One region of the Pseudomonas vanderleydeniana genome, then DNA from elsewhere that is predicted to be linked to it. Evidence: riboswitches for the same ligand, from Rfam matches in the RefSeq annotation. Region 1 holds a riboswitch; each other region holds the start of a gene.

Region 1 (3,622 bases):
GGCGTGCGCCCGAGGGCCACGGCTTCGAAGACACTGATCGCCTCCCCTGTATCGGCCTGCTGTTCGACCAGCGCGAGCACCTGTGCAACGCGTCGTCGGGACAACCGCGCCATGGGCTCGCCCAACAGATGAACACTGCCCAGGCTGGGCGTGCGCAAACCCGCCAGCAGCTTGAGCAGGCTCGACTTGCCCGAACCGTTGGGCCCCACGATACCCAGCGTCTCGCCAGGGAAAACCGTCAGTTCGATATCCCGCAATACCTCACTGCTGCCCAGGCGCAGTCCCAGGCCAAGACAGGACAGCGGAGCCATGTTCGTGCGGGTCATGACCGTCATGAATGCCTCCTGCGGCTGATCAGGATCAGGGCGAACACCGGGGCGCCGATCAGTGCGGTGACCACGCCGACCGGAATCACCTGCCCCGGAATCAGGATGCGCGAGCAGATGTCAGCCAGCACCAGGAAAAGTGCACCACCCAGCGCACTGGCCGGCAACAGCCGAGCGTGACCGGGCCCCAGCAGCAGGCGCAAGGCATGTGGAATGACCAGCCCGACAAAACCGATGGCTCCCACGATGGACACCATCACCGCCGTCACCAGCGACACGCCAGTGATCAACAGCAACTGGGTGCGCCGCACCGGGATGCCCAGCGAGGCCGCCGAGTCGGCACCAAAGGTAAAGGCATCCAGCGCGCGCCGATGCCACAGGCAGACCAGCAGCCCGGCCAACGCCACCGGGACGGCCAGCCACACCGATGGCCAACGCACGCCGCTGAGATTGCCCAGCAGCCAGAACAGGATGCCGCGGGCCTGCTCGGCGGTGGCCGACTTGGTTACCAGGAAGGCCGTCAGCGCATTGAACAGTTGCGATCCGGCGATACCGGCCAGGATCACCTGGGCATTGTTGCTGCTCGCCCCGGCCGCGCGCGATAGCAGCAGAACCAGGACAAAGGCGCACAAGGCCCCGATGAAGGCGCCGCCGGACAGCGATAACGCTGCGCCACCCAGGCCCAGCAGCCCCACCGCCACCGCTCCGCTGGAGGCGCCCGCCGAAAGGCCGAGCAGGTACGGTTCGGCCAGGGGGTTGCGCAACAGCGCCTGGAGAACCACGCCACAGGTCGCCAGCCCCGCGCCGCAGGCCGCTGCGACCAGGGTGCGGGTCAGGCGGTAGTTCCAGATGATGCCCGCATCGATCGGCTCGACCGGATAACCGGCCTGCCACAGCTGGTTGGCCAGTACCTGGTAGATCAGGCGTGGCGACAGGCTGGTCTCACCGATGGCAATCCCCGCCAGCAAGGCCGCGAACAAGGCGACCAGCGCCAAGAGGCTGTAGGGCAGCAGGCGGCTCTTCACTCTGGCGCCTTACCCGTGGCGATGGCCGTGGACAGGGTTTCCAGCCCGCGGAACAGGCGGATGCCGGCCTGCATGGCATCCGCATCGAGGATCACAATGCGGTTGTTCTTCACCGCATCCATGTTCCTGGCCACCGGATCATTGCGCAGGAATTCGAGTTTCTTGCGGTAGTCGTCCGCCGGGAAGCGACGACGGTCCATCCGGGCGATGATCAGCCAGGTCGGATTGGCCTTGGCCAGGGTTTCCCACCCCACGGTCGGCCACTCCTCATGGGACTCGACGACGTTGCGCACACCCAGGGTCTGCAGCATGAAATCGGCCACGCCCTGGCGACCAGCCACGTAGGGATCGGTCGCCAGGTCGGCACTGGAGAACCAGAACAGCGCACTGGTGCCGGACAGATCCTTGCCGGCCAGCTGCCTCTTCGCCTTGTCCAGGCGGGCCTGCAGGTCGGCATTGAGCGCGACACCACGATCCTGCACGTCGAAAATCGTCGCCAACTGGCTGATGCTCTTGTAGATGCTGTCGACCTTGAACGGCTGCAACCGGGTGCCATCGGCGCCGACCAGGTTGTCCTTGCCTTCGCAGTCCGAAGGCAGCAGATAGGTCGGGATCTTCAGTTCGCTGAATTGCTCACGGGTACCGACCGAGCCCTGCGGCCCGACCATCCATTCGAACTGTACCGCCACCAGTTGCGGCCGCTTGCCCACCACGGCCTCGAAGCTCGGGTCGTTGTCGGCCAGGCGCTCGACCTTGTCGTTCTGCGCCTGGAACTCGGGCAACACGTTGTTGAACCACAGCGAGGTGCCGACCAGCTTGTCACCCAGGCCCAGCGCATAAAGCATTTCGGTGCCGGCCTGGCCGATGGTGACCGCACGCTCGGGCGCCTGGGCGAAGGTCTGCGGCAGGCCACAGTTTTCCACGGTCAGCGGGTACTGGGTGGCAGCGGCCTGGGCCAGGCCGGTGAGGCTGAGGCCGGCGAGCAAGGTGGCGAAGCGAGGCAGCATGGTGGGCGATCTCCTGTCGGGCAGTACACGAAGTGGACGCATGGACAGGCATCGCCACCCTGGCGTGATGCCAGGCGTAGCCCTTTACAGGGGAGATGGCCATCCCGGACACCCCGCCGGTTGGTGAATGTAGGCCGGCAGGTCTCCTGACTGGTGCGTCCTGGCCCGCCTCCGGCCTTCCCGAATCGCAGGGATCCAGTGGCATCGTTGGAGTGGGCTCGGCACCTACAGTTGCGGGGGCAGTTCCGTTTGGTCCGCCATGATCGGCGGCCCGGGATTCCCTATTATTTCCGAGTGGAAACCGGCGGTCGGCATGGTAGAGCATCGGCTCGCAATTGGGAACGCATCAAGAACAGCTCTCATTTTCTGAAAACCCATCTCGGCGCTTTCTGAAACGCCAATTTCTCGACTCGTTCGAGAATAATTGCAGCCATCTAAAGGATTTTTCCTACATATTTCCCGTTGATTCAGCGCTCCTCGACGCCTAATCTTTCCGTGTTGCTGCCAATTCAGCAACCGGGCTTGGACACCCGAATTTGGAAACAAGCGCACATCGCCGCGTTCGCGGTATTCTTGTGCTCGCTTTATGGCGAGCTGTGCGCGGGACACCTGTGATGGGTGTGCCGGGTTCTTGTTTCCCCGGTTGTCCAACCTGCGTACGGTTCGCCACCCTTTCGCTTGGACACGAAAGATGGCGGGCATTCTCAGTTGCTCTGAAACAAGGATTGAGCGATGACCAAGAAAATCACCCCAGACCCACCGCCCTGCCGCACTTCGAGTCCCACTGAAAAGAGCGACTTCCTGCGCAACGCCATGTACAGCGCCCTGGACCAGATCAACTCGGAGCCACCGCCGCCCGAGCCACTCGATGCCTTCGCCACAACTGCCTTCAACATCACCAGCGACTCCGCCGGCAAGCCCGCGCTCTTTGCCATTCAACCCGGCGTCACCGCCAAGGTCGCCTTGGCCCGGGTATCGGACCTGCTCAAAAGCGCCGAATTGAACGCCGACGAAATCGGCCCGCACCTCGACGGCATTGACCGTGAGTTGTTCAGAGGGATGCTGCAATCGCTGGAGTTGTCGCGGGCGATCGTGGACTCGCTGCTGGCAGCGACAGCGTTGCCCGCTTGCACCTGACTAAATGACATACCAGCAGTCGTCTACAGAAGTAGCGACTGGCGCTGACAATGATCGTTCCCACGCTCCGCGTGGGAATGTCTCCGAGGACGCTCAGCGTCCGCCCTGGTGACGCTAAGCGTCACGT
Region 2 (3,622 bases), 280 kb from region 1:
AGAACACATCGACGAAGGCGGTATTGGCCGCCTGCAGGTGCGAACGATAGAACAGCAGCGCCGCTACCGGTTGCCCAGCCTGCCAGTCGGCTTGCCAGTCAGCCAGTTGCGCATCGACCCGTCGCGGGTGGTAGATCGCCGTGCGCGGTAACGCCCGCGGCTCCAGCCAGGAATAATCGCGGCCCAGCCAGCCACTGGCCAGGCAGCGATACAACTGCAAGGCATTGCCCAGGCCGCCCTGGCGCAGGAAGTGCCAGAGCCGTTCGGCGTCGGCGACCGGGACGTTGCCCAGGGCGCTCAACTCAGGATCGGGACGATCATCGCCCGGCACCAGGATCAGCTTCACCCCGCGCTCGGCCAATTGCACCAGGCGTTCGATACCATAGCGCCAATAGCCAATACCGCCGTGCAGCGACAGCAGGATGACCTTGGCCTGTTGCAGCACCTGCTCGACATAGAGGTCGACCGAGGCATGGTTCTGGACCTGCATCGGGTTGGCCAGACGCAGGCTGGGATAGTCGTCCGGCAGCTGCTGCGCCGCTTCGGCGAGCAATGCCAGGCTGGAGTCACCGCTGCACAGGATCACCAGTTCGGCGGGGGTTTGTCCCAGGTCGGCAATGTTGTCATCCGACACGAAGCCGCCGGGCTGGGTCCTGAGCAGGTGCATGGGGTCAGGCCGTCAGTGCGGCGCGCAGGGTCGATTCGAGCAGCGCGGCATCCAGCTCCTGGCCGATCAGCACCAACCGGGTGATACGGGGTTCGTCAGCGCCCCAGGCACGGTCGAAGTGCTTGTCGAAACGCGTCCCGACCCCCTGGACCAGCAGGCGCATCGGCTTGTTCGGGATCGCCGCGAACCCCTTGACCCGCAGGATGCCATGCTTGACCACCAGTTGCGTCAAGGCATCGAGCAGCAGGCTTTCGTCGGCTTGCGGCAGGTCGATGGAAATCGAATCGAAGGCATCGTGGTCATGATCGTCGTGATCATCGCCGTCGTGGTGGTGATCGTGGTGGCTGTGACGGCTGTCGATATGTTCTTCGGAGCCGGCACCCAGGCCGAGCAGTACGTCGAGTGGCAGGCGACCGCTGCTGGCCTCGATGACTTTCACTGCCGGTGGCAGCTCTTCAGCCACTTCCAGGCGCACCTTGGCCAGGTCCTCGGGCGCTATCAGGTCGGTCTTGTTGAGAATGACCAGGTCAGCGCTCGACAGCTGGTCGGCGAACAGTTCGTGCAGCGGCGACTCATGGTCCAGGTTCGGGTCGAGCTTGCGCTGGGCATCCACCTGGTCAGGGAACGCGGCGAAGGTACCGGCCGCCACTGCGGGACTGTCGACCACGGTGATCACCGCGTCGACGGTGCACGCGCTGCGGATTTCCGGCCACTGGAACGCCTGGACCAGCGGCTTGGGCAGTGCCAGGCCAGAGGTTTCGATGAGGATATGGTCCAGGTCGCCGCGCCGTGCCACCAGCTCACGCATCACCGGGAAGAACTCTTCCTGCACGGTGCAGCACAGGCAGCCGTTGGCCAGTTCGAAAACGCGGCCGACCGCCTCTTCCTCGGTGCAACCGATGGAGCACTGCTTGAGGATTTCACCGTCGATACCGAGTTCGCCGAACTCGTTGACGATCACCGCGATACGGCGGCCCTGGGCGTTGTCCAGCATATGGCGCAGCAAGGTGGTCTTGCCCGAGCCGAGAAAGCCGGTGACGATGGTGACGGGAAGCTTGGCCAGTGTTTTCATCGGGATGCCCCTTGGCAAAAATAGCGGGCATGCGGGACGAGAAACCGCAGCCCGGAACAGGCGCGGGTAGATTCGCCACCGGATCACCCCGCCCGGTTCAAGTGAAATTCTGTCACGAGGCAGGTCTCCTGGCTTGCGGCGGGTGTCGACCAGGGTCGGATCACCGGGTCTTGCGCCTTCCCACCCCAGGGGGGCAGTGGCCAGGCAAGACGCTCAAACCGCTCACAGTTGCGGGGGCAGCCGCGGCTTGCCGCGTTCCCGTCTTAGCTTCGGCCGGATGCCGAAGAACCTCGAACCTGCAAGGCTACGCAGTGCGCGGGGGCAGGTCAATCTCGGCGGCGGCTGTGGTTTAATTGCGCGCCTTTTTCACCCCGCCCGTTTCAAGGAATCACCGCCCATGAGTGCCAACGACACCACCACCGTCCTGGTTATCGGTTATGTCTGGCCCGAACCCCGTTCCTCGGCCGCTGGCGGGCACATGATGCAGATCCTCGAAAGTTTCCTCGAGGCCGGCTGGCACATTACCTTCGCCAGCCCCGCCAGCATTGGCGAACACAAGGCCGACCTGCGTAGCCTGGGGATCGACGAGCAGGCCATCGAACTCAACAACAGCAGTTTCGACAGTTTCATCACGCAGTTGCAGCCGGATGTAGTGCTGTTCGATCGTTTCATGATGGAGGAACAGTTTGGCTGGCGGGTCGAGAAACACTGCCCCGATGCCCTGCGCGTACTGGAGACCTCCGACCTGCAAAGCCTGCGCGATGCCCGCCAGCAACAGCTCAAGGAGCGCCTGAAGGCCGATCCGGACCCGGATGACTTCAGCGAGCTGTTTGCCCCCGAGCTGCCGCAGATCTTCCAGCAGATGAGCGCCACCGACCTGGCCCAGCGGGAGATCGCGGCGATCTACCGCTCGGACCTGAGCCTGATGATCTCCGATGTCGAGATTGGCCTGCTGACCGAGCAGTTTTGCCTGCCACCAGCCCTGCTGCACTGGTGCCCGCTGATGCTCGATGCTCCCGACGCCTTTCGGTCCTTCGAACAACGCGCGCACTTTCTCAGTATCGGCAACTTCCGCCATGCTCCGAACTGGGACGCCGTGCTCTGGATGAAAACCACCCTCTGGCCCATGATTCGCCAGCAACTGCCCAGCGCGCAGTTGCATATCTACGGCGCCTACACGCCCCCCAAGGCCACCGCACTGCACAACCCGGCCCAGGGCTTCCACGTGCTGAACTGGGCCGAAGATGCCTTGCAGGTCATGAGTGCCGCGCGGATCTGCCTGGCCCCCCTGCGCTTTGGCGCGGGCATCAAGGGCAAGCTCGTCGATGCCATGCTCTGTGGCACACCGAGCATCACCACGCCGATCGGCGCCGAAGCCATGCACGGAGACTTGCCTTGGCCCGGCGCCGTGGAAAGCAGCGCCCAGGCCCTGGCCAGGGCCGCCGTACAGCTCTACCAGGACTCATCGGCCTGGCACCGGGCCCAGGCCGCCGGCCAGGCCTTGCTGGCAGCGCGCTACGATCGACGCCTGCACGGCCCGGCGCTGGTGGCCCGGATCGAGCAATGCCGAGAGCAGCTGGTACAGCATCGCCGCGACAACTTCACCGGGGCGATGCTGCGTCACCACCATCACAAAAGCACCCAGTACATGGCCCAGTGGATCGAGGCGAAAAACCGTACGGCCTGAGGCCTCACGCGGACGGCAGGAACAATTTGCCGACCTCGATCAGTTGCGGCGCCCGGTCCGGCATCAATATCAGCGCCGAGCGCGCCGGTAGCAGCCGGCCCTCCGGCGAACGCGCAGGTTTCCTGGCGAAATTCACCGTCACCAGTGTGCCATCACTGAACGAGGTGCGCTGCACCTGGCGATCAGCCGAGAACAC
Region 3 (3,622 bases), 1.5 Mb from region 1:
TCTTCCACCAACTGCCGGATCCGCCCGCGCAGGGCACGGTCGCTGATCCGGATGAACCGCCAGGGCTGCATCAGCCCGACGCTGGGCGCCTGGTGCGCCGCCTCCAGCAACCGCGCCAGCAATTCTGGCGCCACCGCGCCCCCGGCAAAATGGCGCATGTCACGCCGCTCGGCGATGGCCCGGTAGACGGCCTCGCGTTCCTCTAGGGAAAAAACCTTGTCTGTCATTGCCTCTACGCAGTGCCTGCGCCCACTTCGAAAGTGCCGGCCCTGGCATGATCAGGCGTGCAATCCCGCAGTTGCGGCGCCAACAGCGCAGCAACTGCCTGGGGATTGGACGGAAAATAGAAATGCACATAGGAAGCGGTCGTACGCCCCTGACGATAGACCGCCTCGGCGCCTCGGCCACCATTGGGGCTCTGCCCACGGGCAATCGGCGTCAGATCGGTGCTGGTCAACGAATGGTGATACGTATGGCCGCGCAGCGATCCTTCCGGCAACTCCACGGCCTGCAGGGCCAGCGCGGCCAGGCGCTTCTGCATCACCGCCTCGCCCGCCAGCAGCCCGAGCAGTTCGGCGCGCTGGCCGTCGACATCGGTCAACGCTTCGAGCAGGTAGAGCATGCCGCCACATTCGGCGAGCAGCGGCTTGCCCGCGGCGTGGTGCGCTCGGATCGCCGCCAGCATCGGCTGGTTCTGCGCCAGCGCCAGGTGGTGCAGCTCCGGGTAGCCACCCGGCAGGTACAGGCTGTCGACCTCGGGTAACGCGCTGTCGTGGATCGGCGAGAAGAAATGCAGCTCGGCGCCCAGCGCCCGCAGCAGATCCAGGTTGGCACCGTAGATGAAGGCAAAGGCCTCATCGTGGGCGACGGCGATACGCACGCCGGCCAACAGCGGTTCGACGCTGGCAGAGGGCGGTGCCGCAAATTCGACTGGCGGCGGCAGCGCGACTTCGCAACTGGCCCCCAGGGCCTCGGCAGCGACATCGAGGCGCCGATCGAGGTCATTCAGCTCGCTGGCCTGGACCAGCCCAAGGTGGCGGCTCGGCAGCTCGATCCCGGTTTCGCGGGAGAGCGCGCCGTACCAGCGCAGGCCTTCGGTCAGGCTGCCTTCGAGCAATTGCGCATGGCGCACGGTACCGACCCGGTTCGCCAGCACCCCGGCAAACGGCAGGTCCGGCTGGTAGCGCGCCAGTCCCAGGGCCAGGGCACCGAAGGTCTGGGCCATGGCCGTACCGTCGATCACCGCCAATACCGGCACGCCGAAATGCCGCGCCAGGTCGGCACTCGACGGCGTCCCGTCGAACAGCCCCATGACGCCTTCGATCAGGATCAGGTCGGCCTCGCCCGCCGCTTCCCAGAGCAGCCGGCGGCTTTCCTCGGCACCGACCATCCACAGGTCGAGCTGGTACACCGGCGCGCCACTGGCGCGTTCGTGAATCATCGGGTCGAGGAAGTCCGGGCCACACTTGAACACCCGGACCGTGCGCCCCTGGTTACGGTGCAGGCGCGCCAGGGCTGCCGTCACCGTGGTCTTGCCCTGGCCGGAAGCCGGCGCGGCAATCAGCACCGCCGGGCAATGACGCGCCTGACTCATAGCTCGATGCCTTTCTGTGCCTTGATCCCGGCCTGGAACGCATGCTTGAGCAAGCCCATCTCGGTGACGGTATCGGCCAGGTCGATCAGCTCCGGCTTGGCGCCACGACCGGTCACCAGCACATGCTGCATCGGCGGACGGGCCTGCAGGTCACTCAGCACCTGGTCCAGATCCAGATAGCCGTGCTTGAGGGCGATGTTCAGCTCGTCGAGCACTACCAGCCCGATCTCCGGATTGGCGAGCATTTCCCGGGACACCGCCCAGGCGGCTTCGGCGGCGGCGATGTCACGCTGGCGGTCCTGGGTCTCCCAGGTAAAGCCCTCGCCCATCACATGGAAACGCACCTGCTCGGGGAAGCGGCGGAAAAACAGCTCCTCGCCGGTACTGTTGCGGCCCTTGATGAACTGCACCACGCCGCACTGCATACCGTGGCCCATGGCCCGGGCGAGCATGCCGAAGGCCGAGCTGCTCTTGCCCTTGCCGTTGCCGGTCAGCACCAGCAACAGGCCGCATTCGTTCGGGGCATTGGCGATACGCTCGTCGATCACCGCCTTCTTGCGCTGCATGCGGGCCAGGTGGCGTTCGTCGCGTTCGGGGGACTCGTTCATGGCAGCTCTCCGTTGGGGCTGGATAAGGCAAACGGCGGGCAGACGGAGGCACGGCCAAGGCCGTCCAGCATCGCCCACCGTGATGCTGTGGAATGGATCAGGCCGGTCTCCGGACTCATGAGCGGCGCGAACGCGGGACCGCGCACCTTCCCATGCCATCGGCACAGTGGCGAAAAGCGCAGCCTTGACTCATTTACCGTTGCGGGGGCAGTGCCGGGATCGCACCTGCCTGAGGGCTCACCGGCTTCCCTGTTTCACTCTGTCGACGCCAGGTCACAGAGCACCTGAAACAAACCGCGAAGGTTAGAGGGTTGGGGGTGGAGCGTCAATTGAAGCCGACCGTCTGTACCCGATGGCCAGGGGTATTAACCGGCGAAATGGGGCCTGCGAGGAAAACTCATTTCTCGCGATGGTCCGCGTGGGAATAACGTATCCCGACAGTAAAGAAACAAGAGCGCCAGCATGAGGACTCAGCCATGCCTGAAGTCGTTCCGATCCTGTCACTGCTGGGCGGTGCCGCGCTGCTGGGTGTCGCACCGGTCATCGTCAAGACATTGCCCTTTGAAGCCGAGGTTTCGGCGTTCTATCGGGTCCTGCTGGCAGTCCCATTCATGTTGCTGTTCTGTGCACTGGCACCCACACAACTGTCGCGCCTCCCCAGAACCGGGCGTTTCTACAGTCTGACCCTGCTGGCAATAGTGCTCTTTAGCGCCGACCTGGCGGTGATGCATCTGGCGATCAGATATACCGATGTCGCTATCGCTAGCCTGCTGACCAATTGCGCACCGTTTTTTGTCGTACTGATGGGTACGGTCGGTATTATCGACAAACCCAGGAAAATCGAATTGCTGTGCCTGTTGCTAGCCATCACCGGCCTGTACGTGCTGTGCATCAAAGAAAAACCCATAAGCCGTGATCATGCGGGAGAAGCCCTTGCTCTGCTGGCCGCATTCTTTTACGCAGCCTATATAGTGAGCATCAAGAAAGTCAGGCAATACGAGTGCACGCCGACCTCGATCATGCTGCTGATCACGACCGGCTGCAGCCTGCTGCTATTTCCGCTGTTCATCATGTCAGGCGCTCCGCTCCCCCATGAGCTCTCGACTTGGGCGCTGCTGCTGGCCCTGGCACTGTGTGGTCAGGTGTTCGGACAGTTGCTAGTGACCCTGGCCCTGAAAAGACTCGCGGCCTCGTTCAGCTCGTTGATACTGCTCTTGCAGCCGGTGGTTGCTACAGCGCTGTCCTGGTCCTTACTCGACGAAGTGCTCACGACCACCCAGCTATCAGGCATGACAATCATATTGCTGGCCATCACCGCCAGCTCCCTGTCTTCCGGCCAAACGAAACAGCAGGGATCTACGCGCGCCTGAAAAGGAATATCCCGACACGAATGCCGGCAAACGAGCACTGACAATCGGAA
Region 4 (3,622 bases), 420 kb from region 1:
ACTGTTCTTCCAGTTCCTCGTTGGCGGTCTTGAGTTCCTCCTGCTGGACCTGCAGTTCCTCGTTGAGCTGCTGCGTCTCGGCCAACACCTCTTGCAGGCGCTGGCGATAACGAGCCGCTTCGATGGAGGTGCCGATGCTGCCGGCGATCAGTTCCAGCAGCTCGATATCGCGCTCGCAGAGCTCACGCAGAAAGCCCAGTTCGATCACGCCGTTGACACGCCCGTCATCGCTGGTCGGCACCACCACCACATGGCGCGGCAAGCCCTCACCAAGGCCGGAACTGACCTTGAAGTAATCCTCCGGGACTGCATCCAGGCGAATCAGCCGCCCCTGGGTCGCGACCTGGCCGACAATGCCTTCGTCGGTGAAAATCTCCACCCGCTGCTGCTCCTGCTCGCGGGATAGGCCGTAGGTACCGATACGCCGGAAACCACCATGCTCCTCACGAACATACAGGGCCCCCACGGCACAATCCAGGTATTGGGAGCAGAACTGCAGGATGTTGCGCCCCAGTGGGCCCAACCCCAGTTGCCCCAGCATCTGCGAGCCCAACTCATTCTGTCCGCCACGCAGCCAGGCCTGCTTCTCGAGCCGCTCCGAACTCTTGCGTTGCGACTCGAGGGTTTTCCCATAACTATTTGAAAGATCTAGTAAATTTTTTCTTCCAACATAGGCCAGCAGCGCGCTCAGGCCCAGTACGAAGACCAGGTAGACACCAATGATCCAGATGGTGGTATGCCTGACATCCTCATTGCGAGCCAGGCGCAGTTGCTGCTCGGTGTCGATGGCGTTGGTGTACTCGTTGCGAATCTCGTCGGTCAGGCGCTTGCCCCGGCCAGCCTTGATCGCCTCGCGATAGTCGCCCTTGCTACGCTGCAGATCGATCATCGACTGCGCGTATTCGGTCCAGGCCCCCTGCAGGGCCTCGATACGCCTGAAGCGATCGACCTGCTGCGGATTATCCCCCACCAGCTGCTGCAGGCTACGCAGTTCGGCAATGATCTTCGGCTTGGCGACCTCATAGGGATCGAGGAAATGCTCGTCGCCCGTGATCAGGAACCCGCGCATGCCGGTCTCCAGGTCGACCGACAGCGTCATCGCCTCGTTGACGTTGTTGATCACCCGGTCGGTGTGCTGCACCCACTGGATCACCGAGAGCAGATAGGTGATCAGGGCCACGAAGAAAACGGCACTGAGTACGCCCACCCCCAATGGCAGGCTGATGTTGCGGCTCAAGAGTTTGCGAAAACTGCTCTCATCAACCGAAGACGGTGAATTCATTTCGGGCCCCGGAGGAAGTCTTGAAAATTAAGGAGTTTGCCGTAATTCTGAAAAAAGGATCCATTTTTCTCACAGCGTAGAAGGCATTTTCTCGCCTCGCACTGCACAGCATCAACCAGACCGGCTATCCTGCCACACTTATACAGCCAATGTTTTTTTGTACAAGAAATAGAACTTGTACCGATTCGCCGCTTACCAATACAAGACAAGGGACAGGCAGCCTCCTGTTCCCGCTTTCACTTTTCGGGAAAACCGCCATGTGTGCAGCCAGCTCCACCATCCTCGTCGTCGAAGACGACACCATTGTCCGCATGCTGATTGTCGATGTGCTGGAGGAACTGGAATTCAAGGTACTGGAGGCCGGCAGCAGTGACGAGGCCCTGGAAATCCTCAACGACCCGGCCATGCCGATCGACCTGCTGATGACCGACGTCGGCCTACCCGACATGGATGGCCGCGAACTGGCGAGCACGGCGCGCCAGGCTCGCCCCGAACTGTCGGTTCTGTTCGCTAGCGGCTACGCCGAAAGCATCGAGGTGCCCGCCGGCATGCAGGTGATCGGCAAGCCCTTCTCCATCGACCAGTTAAGGGACAAGATCAAAAGCATAATATAACTTTTTGTTTTTATTGATTTTTTTATTCTAGAATTCACTTTAAGTTCAGCCCACCCCTCATTCATGCCTGCGCATCCATGACGCCTTGACCGCGCTCGGTTCAGTTGACGCACGGACACACGGCATGGTTTCCTAGCCGCCTGTTCTGGGTGCCCTTCACAGGGTGAAACGGGAAACCGGTGCGTCGGCGGATGATGATTCATCACGCCAGGCAAGTCCGGTGCTGCCCCCGCAACGGTAAGCGAGAGAAGCGTCGGATCCACTGTGCCACTCGGCATGGGAAGGTGATGCTGGAAGGTTCAAGCCACGCTCGAACCCCTCGCGAGCCCGGAGACCGGCCCGGAAAAATCGAATGACAAACCTGCGGTGGGCAGGCGCTGTTGAAACCTGCGGACCCGTTCCGACAGGTTTTCTTGCGCTTGGCCGCCCGCTGAAAATCGCAGAGGGAAGCGCCATGTCCATTACTACCGCCAGCCATAGCGGCACGACTACATCGACTCGCACTCAACGCCTGGTTGCCGCCATCGGTGCCAGTGTGCTCGGCGTGCTGCTGGTTTACTTCGCCGGTTTCTCGCATATCGATGCCGTCCACAATGCGGCCCATGACACGCGCCATAGCGCCGCCTTCCCGTGCCATTGAGACAACCGACATGATCCAGCGCATTGCCCGAACCGCCGGTTTCAGCGGACTGCTGGCCGCCCTGCTGCTGACCCTGCTACAGAGCTTCTGGGTCGCGCCACTGATTCTCGAGGCGGAAACCTACGAGAAGGCGCCTGCCAGCGAAGCCCATGAACACACCGATGCCGCCCTGGCCGGCCACAGCCATGAACACGATGCAGAAGCCTGGGAGCCTGAAGATGGCTGGCAGCGCGTGCTGTCGACCACAGGTGGCAACCTGGTAGTTGCCGTCGGCTTCGCCCTGATGCTCGCCGGCCTCTATACCCTGCGCGCACCCAATCGCACGTCCCAGGGACTGCTCTGGGGCCTGGCCGGCTATGCCACCTTCTGCCTGGCGCCCACCCTGGGGCTGCCGCCAGAGCTGCCCGGCACGGCCGCCGCGGACCTGCTGCAACGGCAGATCTGGTGGGCCAGCACCGCAGCGTCCACCGCCGTGGCCATCGCCCTGCTTGTGTTCGGTCGGCATTGGGCACTCAAGTTGCTCGGCGTGGCCATTATCGTGGTTCCTCACGTGATTGGCGCACCACAGCCGGAAGTACATTCGAGCCTTGCGCCGCCCGCACTGGAAGCGCAGTTCAAGATCGCCTCGCAATTGACCAACGCCGTCTTCTGGCTGGCCCTGGGCCTGGTCAGTGCGTGGCTGTTCCGTCGCAAGAACGACGATCAGTACCCGGCATGACAACTCCCGACGCGAAACCGACCTTGGCGGTTGGTTTCGGTTGCCGACAAGGTTGCGAAGCCCCGGTGCTGCTGCAGTTGCTGGAACAATCGCTGCTGGCCCGGCGAATCGACCTGGCCAGCATCGCAGGCCTGGCCAGCATCGACGGGAAACGCCACGAGCCGGGACTGATTGAACTGGCCCGGCACCTGCAACTGCCATTGGTGTTCTTCGAGGCCGCGGCCCTGCAGCCGTATGAGCCTCGCCTGAGCCATCGTTCGAGCCTGGCTTTTGCCCGCACCGGCTGCCACGGCGTGGCCGAAAGTGCCGCGCTGGCCCTGGCCGAACAGCTGGGCCAGGCCCCGGCCAGTCTGCTGATTTCACGCCAA

The links. A riboswitch is a leader RNA that binds a small molecule or an ion and turns the genes downstream of it on or off. The one in region 1 is predicted to bind cobalamin.
Region 2: linked by a shared signal. The riboswitch ahead of cobW (cobalamin biosynthesis protein CobW) and the one ahead of HU752_RS18730 (ABC transporter substrate-binding protein) in region 1 are both predicted to bind cobalamin.
Region 3: linked by a shared signal. The riboswitch ahead of cobO (cob(I)yrinic acid a,c-diamide adenosyltransferase) and the one ahead of HU752_RS18730 (ABC transporter substrate-binding protein) in region 1 are both predicted to bind cobalamin.
Region 4: linked by a shared signal. The riboswitch ahead of HU752_RS17115 (CbtB domain-containing protein) and the one ahead of HU752_RS18730 (ABC transporter substrate-binding protein) in region 1 are both predicted to bind cobalamin.

Annotation. Positions count from the first base shown of each region.
Region 1 is NZ_CP077093.1:4,212,647-4,216,268, forward strand. It holds gene HU752_RS18720 (ABC transporter ATP-binding protein) at 1-335, opposite strand, end outside; gene HU752_RS18725 (FecCD family ABC transporter permease) at 332-1,351, opposite strand; gene HU752_RS18730 (ABC transporter substrate-binding protein) at 1,348-2,358, opposite strand; cobalamin riboswitch at 2,478-2,679, opposite strand; gene HU752_RS18735 (DUF6124 family protein) at 3,091-3,495, shown strand.
Region 2 is NZ_CP077093.1:3,931,205-3,934,826, forward strand. It holds gene cobN (cobaltochelatase subunit CobN) at 1-667, opposite strand, end outside; gene cobW (cobalamin biosynthesis protein CobW) at 672-1,739, opposite strand; cobalamin riboswitch at 1,841-2,047, opposite strand; gene HU752_RS17690 (glycosyltransferase) at 2,137-3,426, shown strand; gene HU752_RS17695 (glycoside hydrolase) at 3,431-3,622, opposite strand, start outside.
Region 3 is NZ_CP077093.1:5,721,698-5,725,319, forward strand. It holds gene bluB (5,6-dimethylbenzimidazole synthase) at 1-227, opposite strand, end outside; gene HU752_RS25665 (cobyrinic acid a,c-diamide synthase CobB) at 233-1,594, opposite strand; gene cobO (cob(I)yrinic acid a,c-diamide adenosyltransferase) at 1,591-2,202, opposite strand; cobalamin riboswitch at 2,286-2,505, opposite strand; gene HU752_RS25675 (DMT family transporter) at 2,679-3,572, shown strand.
Region 4 is NZ_CP077093.1:3,795,217-3,798,838, forward strand. It holds gene HU752_RS17105 (response regulator) at 1-1,282, opposite strand, end outside; gene HU752_RS17110 (response regulator) at 1,540-1,896, shown strand; cobalamin riboswitch at 2,027-2,253, shown strand; gene HU752_RS17115 (CbtB domain-containing protein) at 2,351-2,536, shown strand; gene HU752_RS17120 (CbtA family protein) at 2,547-3,254, shown strand; gene HU752_RS17125 (cobalamin biosynthesis protein) at 3,251-3,622, shown strand, end outside.